DNA from 4 places in the Exiguobacterium sp. s142 genome. Region 1 is predicted to be linked to each of the others. Evidence: predicted binding sites of a transcription regulator. Region 1 holds the regulator's gene; each other region holds the start of a gene.
The links. The regulator Rex, encoded in region 1, represses fermentation and respiration genes when NADH is low (regulators of the CRP and FNR family bind a similar motif). The targets are predictions, from matches to a motif close to TTGTGAAATATTTCACAA.
Positions count from the first base shown of each region.

Region 2: KNP77_RS01045 (formate/nitrite transporter family protein) is a predicted target of Rex. The motif match lies at 2,151-2,168, and genes of this name have one in related genera.
Region 3: KNP77_RS11365 (DoxX family membrane protein) is a predicted target of Rex. The motif match lies at 1,245-1,262, and genes of this name have one in related genera.
Region 4: arcA (arginine deiminase) is a predicted target of Rex. The motif match lies at 1,312-1,329, and genes of this name have one in related genera.

Region 1 covers NZ_JACSMB010000027.1:5,762-8,925, forward strand. The annotation lists gene tatC (twin-arginine translocase subunit TatC) at 1-705, opposite strand, end outside; gene KNP77_RS15100 (twin-arginine translocase TatA/TatE family subunit) at 709-927, opposite strand; gene KNP77_RS15105 (redox-sensing transcriptional repressor Rex) at 927-1,583, opposite strand; gene KNP77_RS15110 (ABC-F family ATP-binding cassette domain-containing protein) at 1,733-3,164, shown strand, end outside.
Region 2 covers NZ_JACSMB010000001.1:207,346-210,509, forward strand. The annotation lists gene KNP77_RS01040 (anaerobic ribonucleoside triphosphate reductase) at 1-1,061, opposite strand, end outside; gene KNP77_RS01045 (formate/nitrite transporter family protein) at 1,253-2,092, opposite strand; gene KNP77_RS01050 (50S ribosomal protein L25/general stress protein Ctc) at 2,301-2,948, opposite strand; gene mutL (DNA mismatch repair endonuclease MutL) at 3,113-3,164, opposite strand, start outside.
Region 3 covers NZ_JACSMB010000012.1:67,833-70,996, reverse strand. The annotation lists gene KNP77_RS11375 (MFS transporter) at 1-298, shown strand, start outside; gene KNP77_RS11370 (DUF3817 domain-containing protein) at 324-620, opposite strand; gene KNP77_RS11365 (DoxX family membrane protein) at 703-1,206, opposite strand; gene KNP77_RS11360 (pyridoxamine 5'-phosphate oxidase family protein) at 1,401-1,814, opposite strand; gene KNP77_RS11355 (cold-shock protein) at 1,940-2,140, opposite strand; gene KNP77_RS11350 (glycoside hydrolase family 55 protein) at 2,406-3,164, shown strand, end outside.
Region 4 covers NZ_JACSMB010000003.1:51,869-55,032, forward strand. The annotation lists gene mgtE (magnesium transporter) at 1-1,182, opposite strand, end outside; gene arcA (arginine deiminase) at 1,518-2,747, shown strand; gene argF (ornithine carbamoyltransferase) at 2,764-3,164, shown strand, end outside.

The DNA.
Region 1 (3,164 bases):
CACGCGCGAGATCGATAAGCTGATCTCATATAGGAAGAAGAGCGGCAGCGACACCATGAGGTGCGACGTCAAATCCGGCGGCGTGATGAATGCCGCGATGACGAACAAGGCGAAGTAGGCGTACTTCCGAATTTTTGAGAGGAAGTACGGCGTCACGACACCGATGCGCGTCAAGAACATCGTCACGACCGGCAGTTGGAACAACAGTCCAAACGGGATCGTCAGCTGCAACAGGAACGTGAAATAGTTCGTCGCCCCGATGATCTGTGTCAGACCGAGGTCTTGCCCGAGGTCCGTCGAGATATCGAGGACGAGCGGGAACAACCAATAGTAGGCGAATGCGAGACCGATGAGGAACAAGATAAAGATGACCGGGATATAGGCGAGCGTCCATTTTCGTTCATTCGGATGCAGACCAGGTGCGACGAACGCCCACAGTTGATACAGTAGAAATGGACCCGATGCGACGAGCCCGATGACGAGCGCCAAGTTCAAGTAAATCATGAGCGGGTCCGCGACCCCAAAGGCGTTCAGCTCGAGCCCTCGTTCGACGAGGTCCGCCTGCAGATAGGCGAGCACGTATTTGACACTCGGCAAAGCGATCAGAAAGAAGGCAAAGACGACAAATGCCGACAGCATCAGTCGTCTCCGCAGCTCTGTCAAGTGATCGGACAGTGCCCGTTCTTGATCAGGTTGATGGCTCATGGCTTACTGCTCTTTCTTCTCAATTTCTTTCTTGTCGGTCTCATCGTGCTCTTTCATCATACCGTTCGTGGCATTTTTGAACTCACGGAGCGTCTGCCCCGCTGCCCGGCCGAACTCTGGCAATTTCTTCGGCCCGAAGAGGATGAGCGCGATGATGGCGATGACGAAAATACTGACGCCACCTGGGATACCGACGACGAGTGATGATTGTAGAAATTCCATTATTGATGGACCCCCTCAGCGGATGGATAGTGTTGCATAAAGTAAATGAGCGACTGGAGTTCGATCGACAAGTCGATATGATGGACGCGGACCGTGTCCGGTACAGTCAATCGCGCCGGCGTGAAGTTCAAGATCCCTCGAACGCCATAGCGGACCAAATCATCGGCGACCGGTTGCGCGTAGGCAGACGGGACCGTGAGGATGGCGACATCGATCTTGTTTTGCTTCATAATCTGTTCCATCTCATCGACGTGATGAATCGGGACACCTGACATCGTCGTGCCGACTTTTGTCTCGTCTGCGTCGAACCCGACGACGATATGTGTGTTATTGTTTTTAAGGAAGTTATAGTTGACGAACGCTGTCCCGAGATGACCGACCCCGACCAAGGCGACGTTCGTGATCTCGTCTTGATTCAGCGTCTTACGGAAAAATTCTAACAGATACTGTACGTTATAGCCATATCCCTTTTTACCGAGCGCACCGAAGTATGAGAAGTCACGGCGAATCGTTGCCGAATCGACCTTGACTGCCTCGCTCAGTTCAGCAGAAGAGACACGCTGTTTCCCTGACGAATGTAGGCTTTGGATAAACCGATAGTATAGTGGCAACCGTTTGGCTGTCGCTTGCGGAATCTTTGGTTCGTTTTGACTCAACGGAAAGAGCCTCCTTTTTACGACGCGTTTCAAACGAATCTGATTTCATACACCTTGATTGTAAACGAATTCACATAAGCACTCAATGAATATACCTGAAAAGGGGAAGAAATAAAGTATACTAAACAGAGAGAAAGGGGTTTTTTCACTTGATCCTACTGCAAGTCAACAACTTATCCAAATCGTTCGGCGTCGAGCCGATTTTAGAGAATGTCAAACTAGAAATCCAAGAAGGCGAACGCGTCGCCCTCGTCGGCCGCAACGGCGCCGGCAAGTCGACGCTGTTAAAAGTCATCGCCGGCGAGTACAACTATGACTCGGGCGACATCATGAAGCCAAAAGACGTGACGATCGGCTATCTCGCCCAAGACTCAGGATTAGAATCGAACGAGACGATGTGGAACGAGATGCTCACCGTCTTCACCGACTTGATCGAACAAGAGAAGACGCTCCGCCAGATGGAGCAAGACATGGGCTCGGAGCGGATCTTGAACGACCCGGCCGCCTACGAGCGTCTGCTTGCGGCGTATGACGAGGAGCAACACACGTTCAAAGACCGCGGCGGCTATCAGTATGAAGCGACGATCCGCTCGATCTTGCACGGGATGCGGTTTTATCCGGACGACTTCGAACGTCGGATCGATACGCTCTCAGGCGGACAGCGGACACGTCTTGCCTTAGCGAAGATGCTCCTGCAAAGCCCGGACCTGCTCATCTTGGATGAGCCGACGAACCATTTGGACATCGAGACGCTCAGCTGGCTCGAGAAATATTTGAGCGGCTATAAAGGTGCCGTCCTCATCGTCTCCCACGACCGTTACTTCCTCGACCGCGTCGTCTCGGTCGTCTACGAGCTGTCACGCAACCGCAGCCGCCGCTTCGTCGGGAACTATACGAAATTCCTCGAGCAGAAGGCCGCGCTTTACGAACAAGAGAAGAAGCAGTTCGAGTCGCAACAAGAAGAAATCGCCAAGATGCAAGACTTCATCCAACGGAACATCGCCCGGGCGACGACGACGAAACGCGCCCAAAGCGTCCGCAAGCGGCTCGAGAAGATCGACCGCATGGACGTGCCTGACGGTGACGAACGAAGCGCGGTGTTGTCGTTCTCGATCAAACGTCAAAGCGGGAACGATGTGTTGAGCGGCAGCGACCTCGCCATCGGCTACGAAGAACCGATCGCACAGAACTTGCGTTTCCAACTGCAACGCGGCGAGTCGGTCGCCCTCGTCGGCCCGAACGGGGTCGGCAAATCGACGCTCCTCAAAGTGTTGACGAAACAACAACCGGCACTGACCGGTGACATCCGCTACGGTACCGGCGTCGAGATCGGCTACTACGACCAGGAACAACAGAACTTGTCGGACGCGAACCGCGTCATCGATGAGATTTGGAACGACTGGCCGCTCATGCGCGAGCAAGAAGTCCGCAGTCTGCTCGGCCAGTTCTTGTTCAGCGGGGACGACGTTATGAAACGCGTCCAAGAACTATCCGGCGGCGAACGAGCCCGGCTGACGCTCGCCAAGCTCAAGCTCGAGCAACCGAACTTGCTCGTCTTGGATGAGCCGACGAACCACTTGG
Region 2 (3,164 bases), on a different contig from region 1:
CGCTCAAGCAATTGCTCGATGGCGATGTCAACAAATCCATCCAACGTCTTATAAAACGACTCGATATCGGATGACACGAGTGCCATCTTCACTAAATTCAACGTCGAGAACGATAAATTACCTCTTCCGATCGACGTCTCTGCCCCATGACGGTTTCCCATCACCCGCGTCCGGCAGCCCATGTAGGCAACTTCCGAAGCATGTGTCCCGTCATAGTACTGAAGGTTGAACGGCGCATCGACGAACGAGAAGTTCGGGAACAACCGCTTGCCAGTCACGCGGCATGCGTGGCGGAACAAATCGACGTTCGGGTCCCCGTCATTGAAATTGACGCCTTCCTTTACTTTGAAGATTTGAATCGGGAAAATCGGCGTCTCCCCGTTGCCTAATCCTCGCTCTGTCGCTTTTAACAACTCGCGGATAAACACCCGTCCCCACCGACTCGTGTCGGTGCCGTAGTTGATCGACACGAACGGAACTTGACCGCCGCCGCGCGAGTGCATCGAGTTGGCGTTATGGATAAACGCCTCGCACGCCTGGTACGTCGCCGATACGGTTTCTGCTTCAGCAATCTGCTGTTGTTGCTCCACCGTCAGCTCAATCGGTAGTCCGTTCAACCGCTCGAGTTGACGTTCATACGTCTTCTCGACGTAAGGAGCGAGATCGACGTCAAACATCGGGAACGCCTGTCCCCCGTGCTGCATGTTCTGATTCGCTTGAAGAATGATCGAGGCGAGCGCCAGCGCCGAACGAATGTCCTGCGGGGGACGAATCGTCCCGTGTCCGGTGTGGAACCCGTTCGCGAGTAACTCTCCGAGCGGGATTTGACAACACGTCGTCGATCCGGTCACATAGTAATCGGCGTCATGCACATACAAGTAGTTATCACGGATCGCTAGACGTGACCGTTCCGACAATAGGTACGTGGTCGATAATTGTTTTGACACTTCTGAAGATATGCGCGCTAGTTTGCCGAGTGGCGACTTCCCGTCGACGTTGGCGTTCTCTTGGATCAAATCTTGATCTGGTAGCACACAGACATCGTTATAAAGCTGGAGCATGTTCACTCCGCATCACCTCGCTATATATTGATTATTTAACGGCTGATAACCGATAAAAATTCTATATATAGATTATGTCACGTTTTACCGATTTGAGGCACGTCGATATTGTGACAGTTGCAACCGATCCCGAACGTAAAAAAACAGCCGAATCCCTGATGTGGGCTCGACTGTGCGTTTCGTGATGTATGTCATACTTCTTTGGCTGGCTTGACGATTTTCAGTTCGACTTCTTCTTGCTCTGACTCTTGTGCTTCACGCAATCCTTTAGCGTTCAACCATGTATAGATTGCTCCCATGAATAACGCGCCTCCGATAATGTTTCCGAACGTAGCCGGAATCAAGTTGTGGATGGCTCCAGCAAAGCTGATTGCTTCTGGATGCGGAACAACGAGTGTGAGTGCGAACAAGACGAAGTTGGCGATGACGTGATCAAACCCTGAAGCGAAGAAGACGGCTACTAGGAAGATCATCGAGAAGATTTGGGCAAATTCATTTTTCATCTGTTTCGGCAAGAAGATGGCGAGACAGACCATCCAGTTACAGAAGATGGCTCTAAAAAAGATTTCGACTGTCGTATGATGCATCTTGCTCTCGACGACGGAAAATAACCAGTTGTTCATGCCGAGCTCTTGAATGACTCCAGTCGGCGCGAGCAACAAGGCGAAAAGAATGCCGCCGAGCGCGTTCCCGACGAAGCAAAGCAACCAGACGAGCATCGTATCACTCAGCGTCGTATAGCCACGCATCGTTGAAGTCGTAAAATACATCGTATTCCCGGTAAATAGTTCAGCGCCTCCGTAGATGATCATGACGAGCGCGATCCCGAACGAGAATCCCCCGATGAGCGTCGTAAATGGTGAATCTACAAGATACATGCCGTTGACGACTTTTAATGTGAAGATTGATGCGAACCCGATAAAAATCCCCGCGAGCATTGCCCGTAAAAAATATTCCATCGGCCGATAGTGAATCATCGCTGAGGAAGCCTGTGCTTTCTTCCGTAATGATTCGAGTGCATGGATTTCCATTGATGCCATGTCACAAACCCTTCTTTCTGTTTAAATGAACCATATAATAAGAACAAACATGTGAAATCATTAACAATATAAGCCCGGAGCGACATTTTTGCAACTGCCCATTCGAACTGTTGACATACTTTTCACATCGTAATCGGTTACATTTGTCGGATTTGTGACTAAAAAAAGCGACCCTTCGTAAAGGGCCGCATGAAACCAATTATTCTTTCTCAGAAGACTCTGTCGTCTCATCAGTCGATGCTTTAGTCGATTTTTCTGGAGCTGAAGCTTCTTCACCTTCAGTTTCCTCTTCTTCGACTGCTACCGGCTCGTTCACTGATGCGATTTGAAGATCGCCTTCAGATAAGATTTCGTAATCTTTATTCTCCGGAATATCAGCAACTGTGAGTGAGTCACCGATCTCTAGCTTGCTAACGTCGAGCTCGATCCGCTCTGGGATGTTAGCAGGTGTTGCCGAAACAGTGACTTTATAGAGTGCTTGCGACAAGAAGCCGCCTTCTTTGACACCTTTCGCGTCGCCGACGAGTGTGACGTCTGCTTCAACTTCAGTTGCCTCATCCATTTTGACTGCCATGAACTCGACGTGCTTGTATGTGTTCGTGAACGGGTCAACTTCCGTCCCGTGAACGAGTGTGTTTACTTTCTTGCCGTCGATGTTGAGTTCGATCAAGGCGTTGTCTCCGTGTTCACGGAGAATCTTGCGCAATGCCATTTCTTCAAACGCGACTGGTGTGCTTTCGACTTTGTAGCCGTAAACGACACCAAGTACTTTTCCTTCTTTACGTAAGTTTGTTCGAACCGAACGTGGTCGTAATTCTCGTGTCGTTACTTTAAGCGTGTCTGTCATAATCATTTCCCCCTACTGGTTTATGAATCATGTCTACACCTTGAGGGTGAGGCAGTGTGAACTCCACCTCTCAACCTCGATGCGTTTGACGACATGTGTATATTGTTCCCATAGCTAAGCATCCATAAACGTTACAGTCGGTTAAAATAAGATTACAACGTTTGTCACATGACACGTTTGAACAACTTCTCGAGTTCATACGTACTCCACTTCACT
Region 3 (3,164 bases), on a different contig from region 1:
TTTCTTCATCATCCGCGTCAATATTCCCATCCAACTGTTTTTGCAGACGAACACGGAACCAAGCTACCTCGGTCGTGTCATGGGCGTCCTCGAATCACTCGCGATGGGGATCACCCCGCTCGGTTTCGTGTCGTTCGGGTTATTGAGCGAATGGATGTCGGTCACGTCACTTTATGCGATTTGCATGGTATGCCTGCTTTCGATCACGCTGTTCGCGATGCATCGCATCCGTCACGATATCGCGGCTGAAAAAGCGACGGTACTGGCTGAAGTCGAAAGTGCGCCGACACATCAATGAACGAAAAAAAGACATCGAACGTTTTTCAGTTCGATGTCTTCTCTGTTGATGGAAGGACTCGTTTCTCTAACAAGAACGGTCCGAACGGGATGACCGAAGCCATGACCGCGAGGACTAACACTTTGAAGCCCCAGTTGAAGCGCCACGCCATGTAAACCGCTGCCGCCACGTAAGCGACGAACAGGAAACCATGGGCCGCACCGACGATGCTGACGGCTAGCGGCATGCCAGCCAAATACTTAAGCGGCATTGCGATCAACAATAAGAGCAGGAATGACATCCCCTCTGTATAACCGAGCCATTTGAATCGAGTTGCGTTCATATCCGTTCTCCTTTTTAATCGATGCTACGTTCATCGTAGCCGATAGAGGTGAAGTTTGTCACAGGAGAACGTTAGAAAGTCGTTAGGCTATTTGACGATTTGGTGAACGATGCGCAATTTTCGTTTCGACGAAGCGGCGGAGGAACAAACCATCGACGCCGATTTTGCCTGCGTTGTAGCCCGCGACGAGAATCAAGACCGATACGATCAACATCGTCGGGTTCGTGCTGACCGTCCCTGACAATAAGAACGCCATGTTCATGACGAGTCCGAAGAAAGCCGCGCTGCGTGTGAGGGCACCAAGCAAGAGACCGAGACCGACCAAGAACTCACCATACGGAATTAAGATATCGAAAAGTGCTGCGTTTGGAATCGCGAAGTTTTCAAGGAAAGCTGCCCACCATCCGGCGACCGCCGGGTGATCTCCCGTCGCGAGTGAAGCTGCGTTTTGAAGGTAACCGCCTGATCCGAAGCCGCCCGTGATTTTACCCCATCCGGCTGTGAGCCATTGATAGCCGAGCCAGATCCGTAACACCGTCAAGATGCCGGTTGCGATGTTGTGGTTTTGCCAAAACTTTGTGAACATGATAATTCCTCCTTTTGAATGGTTGAATGATGGCTTATATGTGATTACATTCACAATATATCACCCATGTTCATGTTTTCACATAGCTTGAGACAATAGTTCACGTTTCGTTCATATGTGTGTCACAGGTCAGTCACTTTTTGGAAATTGCACCAAAAAAAGCAATGTCTACTCGAGACATCGCCTCCACTGCTTTAAAGATCAACTTGTTGTGGCGGTTGGCCTTTTTTATTCATCACACGCATCGATTGAGGTGAGATTTTTAAAATGACGAGTTTTGGATCATCTGGCCCATCGAACCAGCCCTCGAGTTTCTCGTTCCACACTTTTTCTTTCATCGACTCGTCATCAGACACCGTCGTCTCTCCTAAAATCTCGAGATACGTGTCGCCGACCCCGTCCCCGTCGTAGCCGATCAAGACGTGCGTGTACGGATTGTTCTTCAACTCATCGACTTTATCCGTATCTTTCGAGGTTGCCGTATAGAGTGTCAGACCGTCATGGAAAAACGTCATGTATCGGCTGTGCGGCTTCCCTTTATATACCGTGGCCATCGTTCCGACGTTGCTTGCATCTAGAATTTGTTGTGCCGTTGTTTTAGCATCCATTTAAAAAGCCCCCTTATCATAGTCACTCGTATAATCATTCCCTTGCGGCACTTGATTAAACACGAAGACACGAAAAAACCTGCTCGCCGAAGCGAGCAGGTTATAAAATTCCTTGGAAAGGAAGATTAGATTTTTTCAACGTTAGAAGCTTGTGGGCCACGAGCTCCGTCAGTGATTTCGAAAGTTACTGCTTGGCCTTCTTCAAGTGTCTTGAAGCCGTCGCCTTGGATTGCTGAGAAGTGTACGAATACGTCGTCTCCGCCTTCCATTTCGATGAAGCCGTAACCTTTTTCTGAGTTAAACCATTTTACTTTACCTGTGTTCATAATGAACCCTCCTGAAATAAACGCTGTGCGTTCTAGTAGTGCCTTACTAGAAAAAACTGACCAAAAAAAAGCACAAAACTTGTTGGATTATCTTTCATGAAAAATAATCCCAAGCGATTGTGAATTATGTTTCCAGCTATTCTTAATTAAGCACATATGTAATATACCATGGATAAATGCTTCTGTCTACTAAATACTTCGGTTTGCTAAAAATAATTTCAAAACGGGTACATCACATGTAGTGAACGTTAGGAGGAAGACTCATATGATGAATCAAATTGACCGCACGCATATCGCTGCCACCATCGCCCGTCACGCGGCCTGGTCGACAGATGAGCTATTGACGGAGACGCTCGCTTGGCATCAAGCGACGCGACACGACCATTATCCTGACCAATCGAAGTCGTACCGCTCCCACTTGCCGATGACGGAACGAATCACACCGGTGACGAGTGCACTCCCGCTCGAGGTCGTCGACGATCTCGTCCGGCCCGTCTGGATGCGTCGTCTCGACGCGGAACATTTGAATTTACTGCAGACGACACGCCATCACGTCGACGTGACCGATTACGGGGCCGTCGGGGACGGCAAGACGGATTGCACGCTCGCATTCCGGCTCGCGCTTCGGTCGAACCGCCACGTCCACGTGCCGGCCGGTGTCTATATCGTCCGTGGCGTCCGGATCCCCTCGAACTGCGTGCTCGAAGGTGCGGGACAGCAGGACACGGTATTACGCTTGGCCGACGGCACACCGAAGCATCGCCGGCTGCTGCGAAATGCGACACCGTTTTATGGGAACCATCACATCGAGGTCGCCCATCTGACGCTCGACTGGAACGTCGAGCGCCTTGGCGACGTCGATCGGACGTCGAGTGGAGACACGGCTTCGAGCGCGTTGACATTCGCCCACGTCAAATTCGCCTGGGTCCATCACGTCACCGCCAAAGGTGCCGGGCTGCACGCGTTCGATATCACCGCCCCTCACTACCATTACCTCGGGGACGGGTTGCGTGCCAAAAAAGGC
Region 4 (3,164 bases), on a different contig from region 1:
CAAGCCGACGATTATGCCGATCAAGGCGCTATCGTACAGGACCGTGATGACCCCGAAAATAACGACCATACAGGCGAGTCCAAGCAGGACACCGGTTCCGAACTCCCGGCGAATCATCTTGGCGACATTTTTCCGATTGATCGTGCCGAGCGCAATCGAACGTACGGCGACGACGAGCGACTGGGTGGCGGCGTTTCCGGCCGATCCCATGACGAGTGGCATGAAGACGGCGAGCAAAACGATCGTCTCGAGCGTATCTTCAAATCCACCGATCGTCGATGCGGTGATCATCCCGAGGAACATGAGGCTGATGATCCAAGGGGCACGTTTTTTCGCTGCCTCGACCGGGCCCATGTTGATGTCAGACGAGCCTTTCGTCGCGGACAGCTCTTCAAAGTCTTCGGTCGTCTCGCGTTCGATGACGTCCATGACGTCGTCGACGGTGATGATGCCGAGCAGGTGATCATCGCTATCGATGACCGGGAGCGCGAGCAAGTCATACTTTTGGACGGTTCGGGCCAAGTCTTCTTGATCGGCCATGACGTGGGCCGAAACGACCCGCCGCCCCATGATGTCAGCGATGAGATGGTCGAGCGGGGAAACGATCAAATCACGGAGCGACACAACGCCGACGAGACGTCGGTCTACATCGATTACATATAAATAGTAAATTGTCTCAGCTTCAGGACCGAGGTCACGCAACTCTTCGAGTGTCGCCCCGATCGTTTTGTCGGCCTGTAACACGATGAACTCGGTCGTCATGATGGCACCGGCCGTATCATCTGGATAGCGCATCAAGTCTTTGACCTCGGTCGCCTCGGTCTCGTCCATCTGTTCGAACAGTTCGTTCATGAAATCGTCCGGAAGTTCGGTCATGAGGTCGGCGGCATTATCCGAGAACATATCGTTTAAGACGCTGACCGCATACGGGCGTGGCATTTCTTGGATGAACTGCTGTTGTTCATCGAGCTCTAATTTTTCAAATAAATCGGTGTACTCTTCAGGTGATAAAGCGCTGTATACAAACGCCCGATCGGGTTGGTTAAGTTCGATGAAGATGTCGGCCTGTTCACCCGGGTGAAGTGTTAAAAACACGTCGCGGAAATCGACCGGATCCCCTTTTTGGATGAGCGCTGTCACTTGGGCTTCATGACGCGCGCGTTCTGTACGTTCGATGGCCATCGACTCACTTCCTTTTCTAAAGTCATTTTTCGTATCCTGTCGTTATCGTACCTTAATTTGAAAAGAAAAAATAATGGATTTTATTCACAATTCATACATCGTGTATCCATCCCAACCGTCGCCCTCTCCTTGTTCATTGATTCACAACCGTTTGTTCATTCAATTTGACTCATATTGTATCCATTTTTTTGTGGAATCGACCACAATCAGAACGTCGGAATTACCCGCCTCGGAATCGGGTAAGTTGATAATGTAAGGGTAGAAACACACCCGAATCACTAGGAGGAAGCGAGATGATATCGATGACGGATCAATTGACCGCACGGGATACAACGCTGAAACATCCGATTCACGTGTATTCAGAAATTGGTGAACTAAAGACTGTACTATTGAAGCGTCCAGGACGCGAACTTGAGAATTTGACGCCGGAGTATTTGGAACGACTCCTGTTCGACGACATTCCACATTTGCCGGTCATTCAAAAAGAGCACGACTACTTTGCGAGCGTGCTACAAAACCGGGGCGTCGAGGTGCTCTATTTAGAAAACTTGATGGCAGAGACACTATCGCTGCCTGGCGTACGTGAACGATTCGTCGCCGACATTCTTTCGGAATCAAAATCAAATATTAACGGTTCATACGAGACGCTCAAAGAGTATTTACTCGCTTATGATAACGAACAGTTGATCGAGACGGTCATGGCCGGTATCCGTAAAACCGAGATCAAGCGCGAAAAGCGCCGTCATCTGCACGAGATGATCGAGGACACGTATCCGTTCTTTCTCGACCCGATGCCGAACCTGTACTTCACGCGCGACCCGGCCGCGGCGATTGGGAACGGCTTGTCGATCAATCGCATGAAAGAACCGGCGCGTCGCCGCGAATCACTGTTCACGCAATATATTATGAGATACCATCCACGCTTTGCGAAGCATGATATCCCGATCTGGTCGGATCGTGACTATCGGTTCGCGATGGAAGGCGGGGACGAACTCGTCCTATCAAAAGAAGTCGTCGCCATCGGGATATCGGAACGGACGACCGCCCAAGGAATCGAGCGCGTTGCCCTCAACTTGCTCGCGAACGGGGGCACGTTCAAGAAAGTCATCGCCATCGAGATTCCGAAGTCGCGTGCGTTCATGCACCTTGATACCGTCTTCACGATGGTCGACCACGATAAGTTCACGATCCATCCTTTCATCCAAGGACCGGGCGGCAAGATGAACATCTTCGAGCTGACGTTGAACGCGGAAGGTGAGCTGCACATCACGCAACACACTGATTTGTTGAAAGTGTTGAAATCGGCTCTCGGCCTAGAGGAAATCGTGTTGATCCCATGTGGTGGGGGCGACCCGATCGCTGCGGCGCGCGAGCAATGGAACGATGGGTCGAACACGCTCGCAATCGCCCCAGGTGTCGTCGTTACGTATGACCGGAACTACGTTTCGAACGAGCTGCTCCGTTCAGAAGGGGTCGAAGTCATCGAAATCATGTCGAGTGAGTTATCACGAGGCCGTGGAGGCCCACGTTGTATGAGTTGTCCAATTATCCGTGAAGATATTTAACGAGGAGGAGAAACACATGTCCACAACGTTCAACTTTGATTTGAAAGGTCGTCATTTTTTATCGCTTAACGAGTTTTCGCGGGACGAACTGAACTACTTGATCGACTTATCGGCAGCGTTCAAACGTCAAAAGAAACAAGGGATTCCCCACCGGATTTGTGAAGGCAAGAACGTGGCGCTCTTGTTTGAAAAACCGTCGACACGGACGCGCTGTGCGTTCACCGTTGCGGCAATCGACCTCGGCATGCATCCTGAATACCTCGGGAAATCGGATATCCAGTTCGGGAAAAAAGAATCGGTCCGTGATACGGCGATCGTGCTTGGACGCATGTTCGACGGCATCCAATTCCGTGGCTTCGCTCACGAAACGGTGGAAGGTCTTGCACGGGATGGCGGGGTCCCAGTTTGGAACGGTTT